Regions from separate parts of the Nonomuraea sp. ZG12 genome, predicted to be linked through region 1. Evidence: riboswitches for the same ligand, from Rfam matches in the RefSeq annotation. Region 1 holds a riboswitch; each other region holds the start of a gene.

Region 1 (3,454 bases):
ATGGGTGGACAGGCCCGCGTCGCGGTTGTCGAATCTGACGACGTGGTGACCCTGCTCGGCCAGTAGCGAGCAGAATTCGTCGTCCCAGTGTATGAGCTGGGCGCCCAGCCCCATGATCAGTAGGAGAGGGCGCCCGTCAGGCGAGCCGAAGCTCTCGTAGGCCAGTTCGATGCCGTTGACCGATGCACGCGAGATCACAGATGACAATTACCGTCAAATGCTCCTGGCGTAAAGCCAAACCCAAGGACGGCGGGGGGGGGTCGACGGAGGTCGGCGCAGAACCATCCCCAGGGGTCGGCGGGGGGTGTCGCGTGCGGTGAGGGGTGGGTCAGCGGGTCATGAGGCGGCGGATGCGGTCGCGGCCGAGGATGGCGCCGCCGCCGACGAGGGCCAGGCCGCCGGCGAGGGCGGCACCGGCGACGCCGCTCGGCTCTTCGGTCGCGGCCGCGGCGGCGGGGCTGGAGGGGCCGGCGTACGCGGTCGCCTTGACGGAGACGGCGGAGCCGCCGGAGCCCGAACCGGCGCGGGCGGAGGCGTCGGCGAGAGGCTTGCCCTCCACGACCTTCGACTCGCCCTTCTCGATCTTCTTCTCGGCCAGGATCTGCGGCGGCTTGGCCGGGTTGGCGTCCTTACGCGACCAGGCGCCGGTCGAGAAGGCCACCGGGTGGTTCTTCTTGCCCACGCCCTTGCCCCACTTGGTGATGACGTACTCGACCTTGATGTGGCCCTTGCCACCGTTGTCGTCGACCATCAGCGTCCGGGAGTTGAACGTGCCACCGGTCAGCTCGGCGAAGGTCTTGGAGTCCAGGTCCAGCATGACGCCGCTGCTGGAGGGAGCGCCGGGGCCGCGGTCACCGACGAAGAACGGCATCTTCTTGCCGTTGTAGACCACGTAGCCCTCGGTCAGCAGGGGCCAGCTGGGGCTGGCGGCCATGCCCTTCTGCATGGGCTTGCCGCTGGCGGGCAGGCCGGTGTCGCCGGCGCGGCCGGAGTTGTCGTCCCAGAAGTACGAGGCCGTGGTCGAGCCCTTGAGCAGGACCTTCTGAGTGTCGTCGACATCGGCGTGGGCGGCGGGGCCGGCGCCGAAGGCCAGGACGCCGGCAGTGGCGGCGCCGGCGAGCAGGGTGATGGAACGCATGCCGAAGCGAGCAGACATGAAAAAGGGAATCCTTCGTTAGGTATGGGGAAGCGCGCGCTCGCTTGAGGGCGTAGCCGGGCAGCGAAAGGCCGACGGACGCTACGCGGAGCGCGGAGAAGCTTGGGGGAAGTCGCCGCTCAGTGGGCGGCTGGTGACGTTACGCGGGCTGGGGGTACGCGGGAACGGAGCACAGGTGAGTTCGTCCTCTCCATCTCGCCTACCGGGTTAGCTGACGGGTTCGGACGTGGAGATGTCCTACCGGCCGCGAAGGCCGGATTCACCCCAGGAGATGGGTCCCCGGTTCCCGCGGAGGCGCGGGATTCGGCGCCAGGCGGCCGCCTCTTCCTGTTGAAGGGCCAGGTCACCGCCTGGTAACGCCACTCAACTTATAGGCCAAACCGGACAAACGCAAAGCAAATGCCATGAATCGGTCGAAGATCTACCTAAGAAGGTCAAGAAAAAAGGGGGTACGGCATGCCGTACCCCCGCGAATCCCCCGATTCAGCCGCCGCTCTTACGCCTGAACGATCGCTTGCTGGCAGCCGGCCCGTGTGCTCCGTGGATCTTCGAAGCGTCGGCGCCCCTGCCACCCGCACCCGTGTCCGCCTGCTGGTTGCGCTTGCGATCCAGCGCCTCGCGGAACTTGCGCTTCATCTCGTCCTCGGGGGTTTCGCTGACTTCCGGCTCCGGTGATTCCGCCATGAGGACCTCCTGGTGTTGGGGACATACACAGCTTGGCATGACGCTCCTTACAGCGCGAAACCGGGGATCGGCGATTCCGGGTCACAGCGGCGTGGAGCAGGTGCCCGAGCGGATGAAGGCGAGGCCGTCGTAGTCGTCCGCGAGCACGGTCGGGGCGAAGCGGAACTTGTAGGTGAGGCGGCTGACCACGGCTCCGTAGGCGCGCACGTGCAGACGGCTGCCGAGCCAGCGCGCCACGCCCTCCGACCGCTCGCCGGTGCGCAGGTCCAGCAGGTGGTCGTCCGGGCAGGCGGCGGCCAGCCTGGCCTCCACCATCGTGGCGTTGTCGACGCTCGGCACCCGGTTCCGCACGGGCGGCTTGCGCGTGTCGGGCCTGCCGAAGCGCATCCGCCTGGCCCTGAACTCCCCCTCCCCCATGAGCAGCCCCAGGGCGTAGTAGGCGGCGCCGTGCCGCTGCCGCAAGTGCCGGCCCATGGCCGGGACGGGGCCGCCGCCGTGGTTGCCGGACATCACATGGCCGTTGTGCGCCCACACCGCGACCTTCACGGCGGGGTCGCCCAGCAGCCGGTCCACGTTGTCGGCGAGGAACAGGTCACGGACGGCGCCGACGGTCTGCTGCGGGTCGGCGTGCCGCATCGGCCGGGACGCCAGGACGGCGCTCTGCCGCAGCGTCCTGGCATGCGCGATCGCCTCACCCGCCGATCCGGGCCCGGTGGCGAGGAAGTCCTCCAGGCGGCGGGCGGCTGTCTCGACGGCCGGGTCCAGGGGGCCGTCCACCCCCAGCCGGGTCTGCCCGAGCGCGGCCAGCGGCTCCAGGAACGCCGGGGCGACCTCCCCCAGGTATCGGGCCAGCCACTCGATCGAGGCCGCCGGATACTGCGGGTCGATCCCGGCGAAACGCACCTTACGCTCCGGGGGCGCGGCGCGGTTGTACTCGCGCATCCACTCCACCACCCCGAGCATCTCGCGCGTGTGCCAGGTCCAGAAGACCATCCCGCCCAGCGCCTCGGCCGCGTCGCCGGTGCCGTGCAGCACGTAGTCGTTGACCGCCTCGGCGGCGGAGACGCTGGCCTCCATCGCCAGCACGGTGAAGCCCAGCTCCTCCACCAGGAAGCGCAGCAGCCGGTGCTTGAGCAGGAAGAACTCCCGGGTGCCGTGGGTGGCCTCGCCGAGCCCCACCACGCGCACGCCGTCCAGAGCGGGCCGCAGCGGCTCCAGGTCGGCGACGGGCGCGCCCGGCTCCAGCGCGGCCAGCCGGATGGCCCGCCCCGCCAGCCAGCCGGTCAGCTCTTCCGGGACGGCGACAGCGGTCATGACTTCTTCGCGCCGCGCCGTACGGCATCGCCCAGGAGCACCAGCCCGAGCAGGCCGAGAACGAGACTCAGGGCGGTGTGCGCGCTGCCGTCGAGCCAGAGATGCAGCAGACCGAAGTGCCGGTCGAAGGAGGTGGCCACCAAGCCGCCGAACCCCTGAAGCATGAGAAAGAAACCGAGAATCCCCATGGGCTACACCTTGCCATGGCGACGTCGGCGGCACAGGCGACCAAAGTATGCCCACAGCCGACCATCGAACGTTTCTTATTGCCGCCCAAGAAAGTGCCGATCATTTTTCTTT
Region 2 (3,454 bases), on a different contig from region 1:
GCTGCCGCGCCACCCCACGTTGTTCGCCAAGTACGCCGAGGCGCTCATCGGGGCCGACGACGAGATCCGGCTCCCGCCGGAATCCGGGCAGGTGGACTGGGAGGCCGAGCTCGCGGTCGTCATCGGGAAGACCGTGCGGCGCGCCGGCGAGACCGACGCCGTCGCGGCCATCGCCGGGTTCGCCCTGTTCAACGACGTCACCATGCGCGACTGGCAGTACCGCTCGGCGATGTGGTTGCAGGGCAAGACCTGGGAAGGCAGCACGCCGTTCGGCCCGTACCTGGTCACCCCCGACGAACTGCCCGGCGGCACCCGGCCGTCGCTCACCCTGACCGGATCCGTCGACGGCGAGACCGTGCAGCGAGCCGACACCTCGGACCTCGTGTTCGACCCCGTCGACCTGGTGCGCTACGTCTCCACGATCGTCACGCTCAGCCCGGGTGACGTCATCGCCACCGGCACCCCCGGCGGGGTCGGGCACGCCCGGAAGCCCGCCCGGTACCTCGCCGACGGCAGCGTCCTGACCACCGAGATCACCGGACTGGGCCGGTCCGAGGCCAAGGCCGTCGCCGAGTCGGTGGCCTGATGGCCGCGGGCAGGAGCCGCGCCGACAGCCTGCGCTGGACGGCCCAGGGCACCGAGATCTTCTTCGGCGCCCTGGACACCCTGCCGGACGACCGGCTGCTCCGGCGGACGGCGCTCGACGGCTGGACCGGCGGGCACCTGCTGGCCCACGTCGCCGCCAACGCCGACGCGCTGGTCAACTTGGCCCAGTGGGCGCGCACCGGGGAGGAGACGCCGATGTACGCCTCCCCGGCGCAGCGTGACGCCGACATCGAGGCGGGTGCCGCCCGGCCGGCGGCCGAGCTGCGCGCCTGGGCCACGCGGTCCGCCGGCACGCTTCAGGAGCGGCTCGCCGAGCTGGACGAGCGGCAGTGGGCCCGTCAGGTCCGCACCGCCCAGGGCCGCACCGTCCCGGCCGGCGAGATCCCCTGGATGCGGGCCCGTGAGGTCATGGTCCACGCGGTCGACCTGGGCACGGGCGTGGGCTTCGACGCCCTCCCGGCCGACTTCCTCGCCGCCTTGATCGGCGACATCACCGCCAAACGGTCCGGCGCCGGTGACGGACCCGCCCTCACCGTCACGGCCACCGACCACGACGGCGAGTGGTCCACCGCGGGCGCCGGCGGCTCCACCCCGGTGACCGGCACCCTCGCCGGCCTCGCGGCATACCTCTCCGGCCGGGGGACGGACGGCGTCACCGGCCTCGGCGGCCGACCGGCGCCGGAGCTGCCCCGGTGGCTCTAGGACCGCGTGCCGGGCTCATCGGTCGTCGGCGGCCGCCGCCCAGTCCAGCAGGGCCTGCGCGGTCTCGAAGCGGCGGCTGGAGTCGGTCTCGCCGAGGAGCACGCCGATGAGACGGTCGCCGTCGTGCTCGGCCGCGAAGGCGAGGGTGTAGCCCGCGGCCCGGGTGTAGCCGGTCTTCACGCCGAGGACGCCCGGGTTGCCGAGCAGCCGGTTGGTGTTCTTCCAGCTGTACGAGCCGTGCTCGGACGTGGCGCTGACCGAGTGGTAGCGGGTCGAGGTGACCGTCCTGAGGGTCTCGTCGTCCAGCAGCGCCTTGGCGAGCATCGCCTGGTCACGGGCGGTGGAGTAGCCGCCGCCCTGGTACGGCATGCCGTCGGCGTTGACGTACATGGTGTCGTTCATGCCGAGCTCGCGGGCGGTGGCGTTCATCTCGGCGACGAACGTCTTCACGCCCGGCCCGTAAGCGCGGGCGAGCGCGTGCGCCGCGTCGGCCCCCGAAGGCAGCATCAGCCCGTACAGCAGGTCCTCGACGGTGAGGACGTCACCCGCGCGCAGGTAGGCCACCGACGCCCCGCCCTGGGCGCCGTACCGGACGTCCGCAGCGGTGATCTTGACCTTGTCCGTCGGCTTGGCCTGCTTGAGCACGGTGTAGGCGGTCATCGCCTTGGTGATGCTGGCGACCGGCCGGCGCAGGTCGGCCTCCTTGCTGAAGCGCACCTCGCCGCTCTCCGCGTCCATCAGGTACGCGGCGCTGCCGAGCACGGCGGGAGCGTCTGTGACGGGGGATCGGGTCTGGGTGGCGGCCGTGGCGTCGGCGGTGACGGCAGTGGCGGCCGGCGAGGCGGCCTGCGCGGCACCGGCGCCGACGGTCAGGGCGCCGGTGGCGACGGCGAGGCCGAGCAGGGCATGGCTGAGCCGGTTGGTGAGACGCATGAAAAAGGCTAGCTCCTAGCTTCCATACCGCCTACCGGGTTAGCTGACGGGTTCGGGCGTGGAAGTGCCCTACAGCGCGGATATGCGCTGATTCACCCCAGAAAGTGGGTCCCCGGCTCCGCCTGACGGCGGATTAGGCGGCCGCGCGAAGGCACGGTCCGGGCAATGAACAGCAACGGCCGCATGTACGGGACCGCCGCTCGCAAGCCCCAAACGTAGCAAACGGGTATAAATCGGTCAAGAATTGTTATGATCGCCCGCCCACGAGGGGGTCGCACCCCGTGTACGGGGGGCGGAGCAGTGATCCGGGTGCCGGGCGAAATCGATCACCCGGTCCAGCTGGGCGAGAGCATGCTCCAGCTCGGCCATCTTCGCCGCGATGCGGTCGCGCTCGACGGACAGGACGTCGAGGACCTCGGGCGTCGCGGTGCCGGCGTCGACGCAGGGCAGCACGTGCAGGATGGTCCGGCTCGGCAACCCCGCGGCGTAGAAATGCTGGATGAGGCGGACCCGCTGGACCGCGGACTCGGGGTAGCTGCGCTGCCCGCTCGCCGTGCGCTCAGGATCGAGCAGGCCCTGCTCCTCGTAGTACCGCAAGGCCCTGGTGCTCACTCCGGCGCGGCTCGCCACATCCCCGATGCGCACGATGATCTCCTTCGGTGCCGACCTGCCCTTGACGTCAACGTCAACTATCAGCGTAGCCGCGTCGCACGTGACGAGCGGTTGCGCATGAGGAGGAACGCTTCCGCAGGGACATCACCGACCAGATCGCCCTCGCACCGGCGCCAACCGCGGCATCGGCCGCCGGTTCGCCGCGGAGCTCCTGAAGCGCGGCGCGCGGACGGTGTACGCGACCGCCCGCCGCGTCGTACGGACAGCGGGGCCCGGACCGGTGCGCCGCTCAGAGCAGCCGGGGCAGTCCGTAGCGGAGGGCCCGGATGAGGAGGGACCGGGTGAGCCAGCCGAGCCCGGCGGTGAACAGCGGCGCCCAGAACAGCGGGCTGAGGGAGTAGACGATCACGAACACGAGCGGCACCCACGGCTCGTGCACCGCGCGGTACAGCAGGGTGGTCTTACGCAGCCTGATCACGCGGGCGATGTCGGGCAACGCGAAGAACAGCAGGACGGCGACGGAGGCCACCACGCCGCTGGTGAGGCCCTGTGCGATCGCGAAGCCGCCGGCGAAGACCGTGGCCACCCACCACGCGATCTT
Region 3 (3,454 bases), on a different contig from region 1:
TGCGCTCGGCGGGCGTGCTGCCCGCCGCCGCGGTGCAGCTCGTCACCGGGGACGTGGAGGTCGGCCGCACGCTGGTGGAGGACCGGCGGATCGGCGCCGTGTCGTTCACCGGCTCGGCCGCCGCTGGGCACGCCATCGCCCGCGCCGCCGCCCCCACCAAGGTGCTGCTGGAGCTGGGCTCGAACGCCGCCCTCGTGGTCGCCGCCGACGCAGATCTGGAGGCCGCCGCCGACGCCGTGGTGCGCGGCGGCTACTACGCCTCGGGGCAGGCGTGCATCTCGGTGCAGCGGGTGCTGGTCGAGGAGGCGGTGCACGAGGAGTTCCTCGGGCTGCTCGCCGCGCGCATGAAGGACGTCGCCGTGGGCGATCCGCGCTCGCCCGGGACGCGGGTGGCGCCGCTCATCGACCCGGCGGCGACGGACCGGGTGCTGGACTGGATCGGATCCTCTGGCGCCAGGCTCGTCACCGGCGGCGTGCGTGACGGCCGGGCCATCGCGCCGACCGTGCTGGCCGACGTGCCCGGCGGGGCCGCCGCCTGGGACGAGGAGATCTTCGGTCCTGTGGTGTGCGTACGGCCGGTGCCCGACCTGGACGCCGCCTTCGCCACGGTCAACGCCTCCCGGTACGGCCTGCACGCATCGGTCTTCACCCGCTCCCTGGCCACGGCGTTCGCGGCGATCGAGCGCATCGAGGCCGGGGGAGTGGTGGTGAACGAGGTGCCGGGCTTCCGCGCCGACAACATGCCCTACGGCGGCGTCAAGGACTCCGGCATCGGCCGGGAGGGCCCGCGGTTCGCCATCGAGGAGTTCACCGTCACGCGAATGGCGATCATCCGGCCCTGAAGGGGCGCGTTTCTGCCCTCGTCAAACCCGGAGAAAGGTAAAGAATGGAGGGCTGAATCCCTTGCGTGACAGGGGATTCCGTGAGGGAGTCAAGCCCTTCACTTGCATCGTTCTATGCCGTTCACTTACCTTTGAGTCATCCGCGGTACACGCCAGGGTCTTTCACATGCCCGCGTGACCGTTTCAATCGCCGAGACCGCGTCTGACCTGTGCCTCTGTTCGATCACAGGTCTGCCGCGGCCGCCGAATCCGCGAAACTCGCGAAACCGGGGACCCACGTATTTCTGGGGTGAATCGGTTGCTCTCTCCTGAGGCATCCGTAGGGCACTTCCACGCCCGAACCCGTCAGCTAACCCGGTAGGCGGCATGGAAGTAAGGAGCACCCCCAGAATGGCAAAGAACATCCTCAAGCGCGCTTATAGCCGGTCCAACATCGTCACCTTCGCTCTTGGACTGAGCGTCGCCGCCGGCGCCACCCTGGGCGGCACCGCCGCCATGGCGGCGGAGCACCCGTCGCAGCAGAAGGCGGTCCCCGCTGCCGAGACCGGCAAGGTCAGCACGCAGACCCTGCTGCGGGTCGCCGAGTCCCAGATCGGTGTGAAGGAGAACGCGGCAGGCGGCGGCACGCCGTACCACAGCTGGTACATGTCCTCCCCGCGCGCGACCGAGACGCTGGCCCGCGACGGCGGCGGCCGGCCGCAGCTGTACGCCAACGCCCCGTGGTGCGCGATGTTCGTCTCCTGGGTCGGCGAGAAGGCCGGCGCCCGGACCTCGGTCGGCTGGGACGCCTACACCGTCACCTACGCCGACTGGTTCAAGGCCAACCAGCGCTGGGGCACCGTCGCCAAGCCCGGCTCCGTGGTCTTCTACGACTGGAACGGCGCCAAGACCACCAGCGCCATCGACCACGTCGGCCTGGTCAAGAAGGACAACGGCGACGGCACGATCACCACGATCGAGGGCAACACCGGCAACGGCAAGGTCGAGGAGCGGGTCCGTCCCACGTCGCAGGTCGTCGGATACGGCTACCCCGAGTTCGCGGCCTGACGCGGGCACAGCACCGGAAAAGCGCTTGAGTAGGCTGCCGGACATGGCGAGCCCGGCGCGGGCACGCCGTGACCTGGACGGGCCCCGGCCGGGGCCCTGACCGGGAGCACTGTTCGCTTGACAGGAAGGCGCTCATGCACCTCGTTCGTTGCTCTCGTTCCTCCCGCTGGGCGGTGCGCGCCGCGGGCGGCGACCGCGCGCTGCCCGCCGGCTTCTCGCTCGGCGACGCGCTCTCCGCCGACCTCGATCACTTCCGTACGCTGCTCGAAGCGGCTTCCGAGCCGATCGACGAGGTGACGCCCGCCGCGCCCGTCGATCCCGACACCGAGGTGTGGGCGGCCGGCGTCACCTACCGGCAGTCCCGCGAGGCCAGGGTCGAGGAGAGCACCGAGCCTGACATCTACCAGCGGGTCTACGACGCCGAGCGCCCCGAGCTGTTCTTCAAGTCGATCGGTCGGCGGGTGCGCGGGCATGACGAGGCCATCGGTGTGCGGCCCGACTCCACCTGGGATGTCCCCGAGCCGGAGCTGGCCGTGGTGGTCACGGCCAGCGGCGAGATCGCCGGCTACACCGTCTGCGACGACGTCAGCTCCCGCTCCATCGAGGGGGAGAACCCGCTTTACCTCCCGCAGGCCAAGATGTTCGCCGGCGCCACCGCGCTCGGTCCCGGCATCCGCCCCGCCTGGGAGGTCCCCGACCCGTACGCCCTGGAGATCGAGATGACGATCTTCCGTGGCGGCGAGGTCACCTGGGAGGGCACGGCCGCCACCTCGCAGCTGCACCGCCGCCTCGACGACCTGGTCGGCTACCTGTTCCGGGCCGACCGTCACCCTCGGGGCGTGATCCTGTCCACCGGCACCGGCCTGGTGCCCGGCCAGGACTTCACCCTGACGCCGGGCGACCGGGTGCGGATCCGGGTCGACGAGGTCGGGACGCTCGCCAACGACGTGTTGCCCGCCATGGAGATCCGCTGACGGCTCACCGGGGCGGGTCGAAGCGGCCGTCTACGGCGGTCCAGCCGCCGTCCACGTAGAGCACCGAGCCGGTGACGAAGCCGGCGGCGTCACCGGCCAGGTAGACCACCGCGCCGGCCATCTCCTCGGCGGTGGCCCAGCGGCCCAGCGCGCTCTTGGCCGCGTACGCGTCGTACCAGGCGGGGTCGTCCTTGATCTGCTGGGTCAGGGGCGTCTCCACCACGCCCGGCGCGATCGCGTTGACCCGCACCCCGTGCGGGCCGAACTCGGCCGCCGCGGTGCGCAGCAGTTGCACGAGCCCGGCCTTCGTCGCCGAATAGACGCTCTGGCCGGGCTCGGTCACGCTGGCGCGGATGGACGCGAAGCCGATGATCGAGCCCCCGCCCCGCGCCACCATGCCCGCGCCGAAGGCCCGCAGCACCTCGAACGAGGCGCGCAGGTTGAGGTGCACGACCCGGTCGAACTCCTCGCTGGAGTAGTCCAGCAGCCGCTTGCGCACGTTGGTGGCGGCGGTGAACACCAGGACGTCGGCGGGGATCTCGTCGGCGCACGCCCGGACCGCCTCGGTGTCCAGCACGTCGAGCAGCCGCG
Region 4 (3,454 bases), on a different contig from region 1:
GCCGGGCGAGATCGCCGACGACCTGATCCGCCAGCTCGTACGCGCGGAGCCGCCGGGCCGGGCCATCGCCGTGGTCTCCTCCGACCGCGAGGTGGCCGAATCGGTGCGGCGGATGGGAGCCAGACCCGTTCCGTCTGGACTGCTGCTTCGACGGCTGGGCCGCGCCTAGATTACAAATATGACGTTTAGGTGAGACTTACCCCGTCACTTCTGTACTATTTCGCCCCAGGTATATCCCCTGGGAGGCGACGCTGTGAGGTTGGGCCGGATACCCCTGGCCACGGGTCTTGCGATCGGGCTGCTGCTGACCCCGATGGGAGGCGCGCTGGCCGATCCCAAGCCCACGGTCAGCCAGGCCAAGGCGAAGCTGAAAAAGCTCAATGACAAGGCCGACAAGGTCGTCGACCGCTACAACACGGCGACCGAGAAGTACAAAGAGGCCAGCGGCCGCTACGCCAAGCTCAACGAGAGCTACAAACGCAAGCTGGCCACCGTGGCCGATCTGCGCGAGCAGGTGGTCGCGATGGCCGTCGACACCTACAAGATGGGCGACTACACCTCGTTGCCCACGATGATGACCAATGACGAGCCCGGCGACATGCTGTACAGCATGTCGCTGACCCAGCAGCTCTCCCAGGAGCGAGCCGACAAGCTCGCCGCCTTCGACCGGGAGAACCGCGGCCTCAAGATCGAGCGCGACAGCGCCCAGGACGCGCTCGGCGACGCCGACAAGGAGCGCGACGCGGTCAGCAAGGACCGCAAGGAGATCCTGGCGCTCATCGCGCAGCAGAAGAAGCTCCTCAACAGGCTCGGCGCCTACCGCGCCGGCAATCCCAACAGCACCGGTCTGAAGTACACCGGTCCGGCCTCGGGCAACGCCGCGGCGGCGCTGTCCTTCGCCTACGGCCAGATCGGCAAGCCGTACGTCTTCGGCGGCACGGGACCGGGTGGGTTCGACTGCTCCGGCCTCACGCAGGCCGCCTGGCGCGCGGCGGGCGTCGAGCTGCCGCGCACCACCTGGCAGCAGTGGACGGCCGGCCGTGCGGTGGACATGAACGACCTGCAGCCCGGCGACCTCATCTTCAGTCAGGGACTGGGGCACGTGAGCATCTACGCGGGCAACGGTCAGATGGTGCACGCACCGCAGACCGGTGATGTGGTCAAGGTGGTCTCCCTTTCCGCCTACGGCAGGAGTTTCGCGGGCGCCCGCCGCCCGTGATCCACACCCTTCGAGCCGGGTCCCGGAACATTTCCGGGGCCCGGTTTCGTGCTTTCCAGGCGTGAATGGATGTGACGCATGTGACAAGAGGTACGGATGGGACCTGACAATTCATTCAATCGTCAACTGTGAGAAGGGTCACTTTTCAATAACGAACCCCCATATCCCAGCAGTGGTGGAGGACTTGACTCTCCCTTTGTCTGATCTTGACTGAGGCACTCAGGCTTTGCCAGATCGCGACGACCGGGCGTAGCTTCTGGCCTCGCGGCGCCACGCCATGTCGCCGCGGACCGCCATCGGATCTTCCGAGGTGGACCGATGAACATTCCAGCCGGTCGCCGCCCCCGCCCTTGTAGACGAATGGAGGCGGTGACCTGCCGAGTCCGTGCAGCCAGGAGGCACGGAGCCGGGGACCCAGCGATCCGCGTTTCCGGATCAGGGGTGAATCGGCGCGACACGCGCCGTAGGGCGACTTCCAGGCCCGAATCCGTCAGCTAACCCGGTAGGCGTTCGTGGAAGATCCAAGGAGAAATCCTGTCTACCTCTTCGCAGAACCCCCGTCTGTCCCGCATCGCCCTGAGTGGCGTGGCGCTGACCATGACCGTGACAGCCGGAGGGATGGTCCTCCCTGCCACGTCGGCGCAGGCGGCGACGATGAGCGAATCCTCCGGCTCCTCCGGGACGAAGGCGGCCAAGTCCGCCAAGTCCGCGAAGCGGGCCAAGGTCGCTCGGCAACAGCTGATGGCCGGTAAGGCGGTCGCGGTGGCCAAGAAGCAGATCGGTGACCCGTACCGTTACGGCGGCACCGGACCTGGTTCGTTCGACTGCTCGGGTCTCGTCCAGTTCGCCTGGAAGAAGGCCGGAGTGAAGATCCCGCGCGTCACGTACAGCCAGTTCGCGCGCATCAGGACGAAAGTCTCCTACAAGAACCTGCGGGAAGGAGACCTGCTGTTCTTCCGCGGGCTCGGTCACGTCGGCATGTACGTCGGCGGCGGCAAGATGATCCATTCGCCGAGGACAGGCGAACGGGTGCGCATCGAGAAGCTCGCGGGATGGCGCAAGTCGTCGTTCGTGGGCGCGGTACGTCCCGGGTTGTGATCCCCGGTCCGAAGGCCCCGTCCCGCCCGGGACGGGGCCTTCGGCCGTCCCGGGCCCATCAGACCGCCATCGGGCCGTCTTCGGGGCGGATCTGCCGTTCGGGCGGCTACCATCGGGCATCGTGTCCGTGCGGGTGAGCCGTCGAGCGGTGCTGGCGGCCCTGCTGCTGGCCGGGGCCGCCACGGCCAGCGCTCCGGACCTCGCCGAGGTCCCGGCCCCGTGGGGTGACGAAGCGGTGGTCGTACGAGGGAGAAGCTCTTCGGTCGCCGGGCGCCACGCGCCCGCCGAGCTCCTCCGCGACCTGGCACGCCGGGCCGACACGGCCGGGCGGCGGGTGGCGGCCGTGCTGGGCCGGCCGGTGCGTCCCGTGGTCCTGGTGCCCGGCTCCGCCGCCGAGGCTGCCGGGCTCGCCGGGGTGGCGTCGGTCGACGGGCTGGCCGCCGTGGCGGACGACGGCCGGGTGATCGTGGTGCCCGAGTTCTTCGCCCGGCTCACGCCGACCGGCAGGGACGTGGTGCTGACGCACGAGCTGACCCATGTCGCCGCGGGCACCGGCGGGCTGCCGATCTGGCTCTACGAGGGTTTCGCCGACTACGTCGCCTACCGGGACGCCGGGCTGCCCGTGCGGGTGGCCGCCGCCGAGCTCGCCGCCGAGGTCAGAGCGGGACGAATCCCCCGCCATCTGCCGGGACCGGCGGACTTCGCCCTCCAGGGCGACGGCGCCAGGCTCGCGCGGGCGTACCAGGAGGCCTGGCTGGCGTGTCGCTTCCTCGCCGGGCACCGGGGTGAGAGGACCCTGGTGAGGCTCTACCGTGAAGCTCAGGCGGGCGGCGTCGACGGGGCGCTCGCCTCGCTGGGGCTCTCGACCGGCATGCTGACGGAGCGGTGGCGCGCGTACATGCGCGACCAGCTGGCGTGAGGGGACGCGAATGGACCAGAACAGAAACGACGCGGCGGACGACGACGTCGGCGTCACAGAGGCGGGTGAGGTGGCCGTAGAGGCCGGCGAGGTGGCCGTGGAGGCCGGCGAGAGCGCCGAGCCCGCCGGTCGAGCCGCGCCCGGCGACGGCGCTGGACGGCCCGCAGCGGGGCGACCCGCTGGACCGGCCCCGGAGGGGGGAGCCGCGCCCGGCAGCG

What was found. Region 1 has a riboswitch for cyclic di-AMP ahead of ACTMTF_RS21895 (hypothetical protein). Riboswitches for the same ligand answer to the same signal wherever they lie in the genome.
Region 2: another riboswitch for cyclic di-AMP. It lies ahead of ACTMTF_RS06105 (D-alanyl-D-alanine carboxypeptidase family protein); the one in region 1 lies ahead of ACTMTF_RS21895 (hypothetical protein).
Region 3: another riboswitch for cyclic di-AMP. It lies ahead of ACTMTF_RS04565 (CHAP domain-containing protein); the one in region 1 lies ahead of ACTMTF_RS21895 (hypothetical protein).
Region 4: another riboswitch for cyclic di-AMP. It lies ahead of ACTMTF_RS01265 (C40 family peptidase); the one in region 1 lies ahead of ACTMTF_RS21895 (hypothetical protein).

What each region holds. Positions count from the first base shown of each region.
Region 1 covers NZ_JBQHCW010000007.1:257,346-260,799, forward strand. Annotated here, with positions in the region: gene ACTMTF_RS21890 (alpha/beta fold hydrolase) at 1-198, opposite strand, end outside; gene ACTMTF_RS21895 (hypothetical protein) at 329-1,156, opposite strand; cyclic di-AMP (ydaO/yuaA leader) riboswitch at 1,338-1,475, opposite strand; gene ACTMTF_RS21900 (DUF5302 domain-containing protein) at 1,640-1,840, opposite strand; gene ACTMTF_RS21905 (erythromycin esterase family protein) at 1,922-3,154, opposite strand; gene ACTMTF_RS21910 (hypothetical protein) at 3,151-3,342, opposite strand.
Region 2 covers NZ_JBQHCW010000001.1:1,307,709-1,311,162, forward strand. Annotated here, with positions in the region: gene ACTMTF_RS06095 (fumarylacetoacetate hydrolase family protein) at 1-586, shown strand, start outside; gene ACTMTF_RS06100 (maleylpyruvate isomerase family mycothiol-dependent enzyme) at 586-1,308, shown strand; gene ACTMTF_RS06105 (D-alanyl-D-alanine carboxypeptidase family protein) at 1,324-2,241, opposite strand; cyclic di-AMP (ydaO/yuaA leader) riboswitch at 2,255-2,391, opposite strand; gene ACTMTF_RS06110 (MerR family transcriptional regulator) at 2,479-2,886, opposite strand; gene ACTMTF_RS06115 (hypothetical protein) at 3,143-3,454, opposite strand, start outside.
Region 3 covers NZ_JBQHCW010000001.1:972,342-975,795, forward strand. Annotated here, with positions in the region: gene ACTMTF_RS04560 (aldehyde dehydrogenase family protein) at 1-842, shown strand, start outside; cyclic di-AMP (ydaO/yuaA leader) riboswitch at 1,074-1,221, shown strand; gene ACTMTF_RS04565 (CHAP domain-containing protein) at 1,233-1,889, shown strand; gene ACTMTF_RS04570 (fumarylacetoacetate hydrolase family protein) at 2,024-2,863, shown strand; gene ACTMTF_RS04575 (SDR family NAD(P)-dependent oxidoreductase) at 2,868-3,454, opposite strand, start outside.
Region 4 covers NZ_JBQHCW010000001.1:284,474-287,927, forward strand. Annotated here, with positions in the region: gene ACTMTF_RS01255 (NYN domain-containing protein) at 1-169, shown strand, start outside; gene ACTMTF_RS01260 (NlpC/P60 family protein) at 254-1,219, shown strand; cyclic di-AMP (ydaO/yuaA leader) riboswitch at 1,585-1,743, shown strand; gene ACTMTF_RS01265 (C40 family peptidase) at 1,874-2,317, shown strand; gene ACTMTF_RS01270 (hypothetical protein) at 2,439-3,236, shown strand; gene ACTMTF_RS01275 (M48 family metallopeptidase) at 3,247-3,454, shown strand, end outside.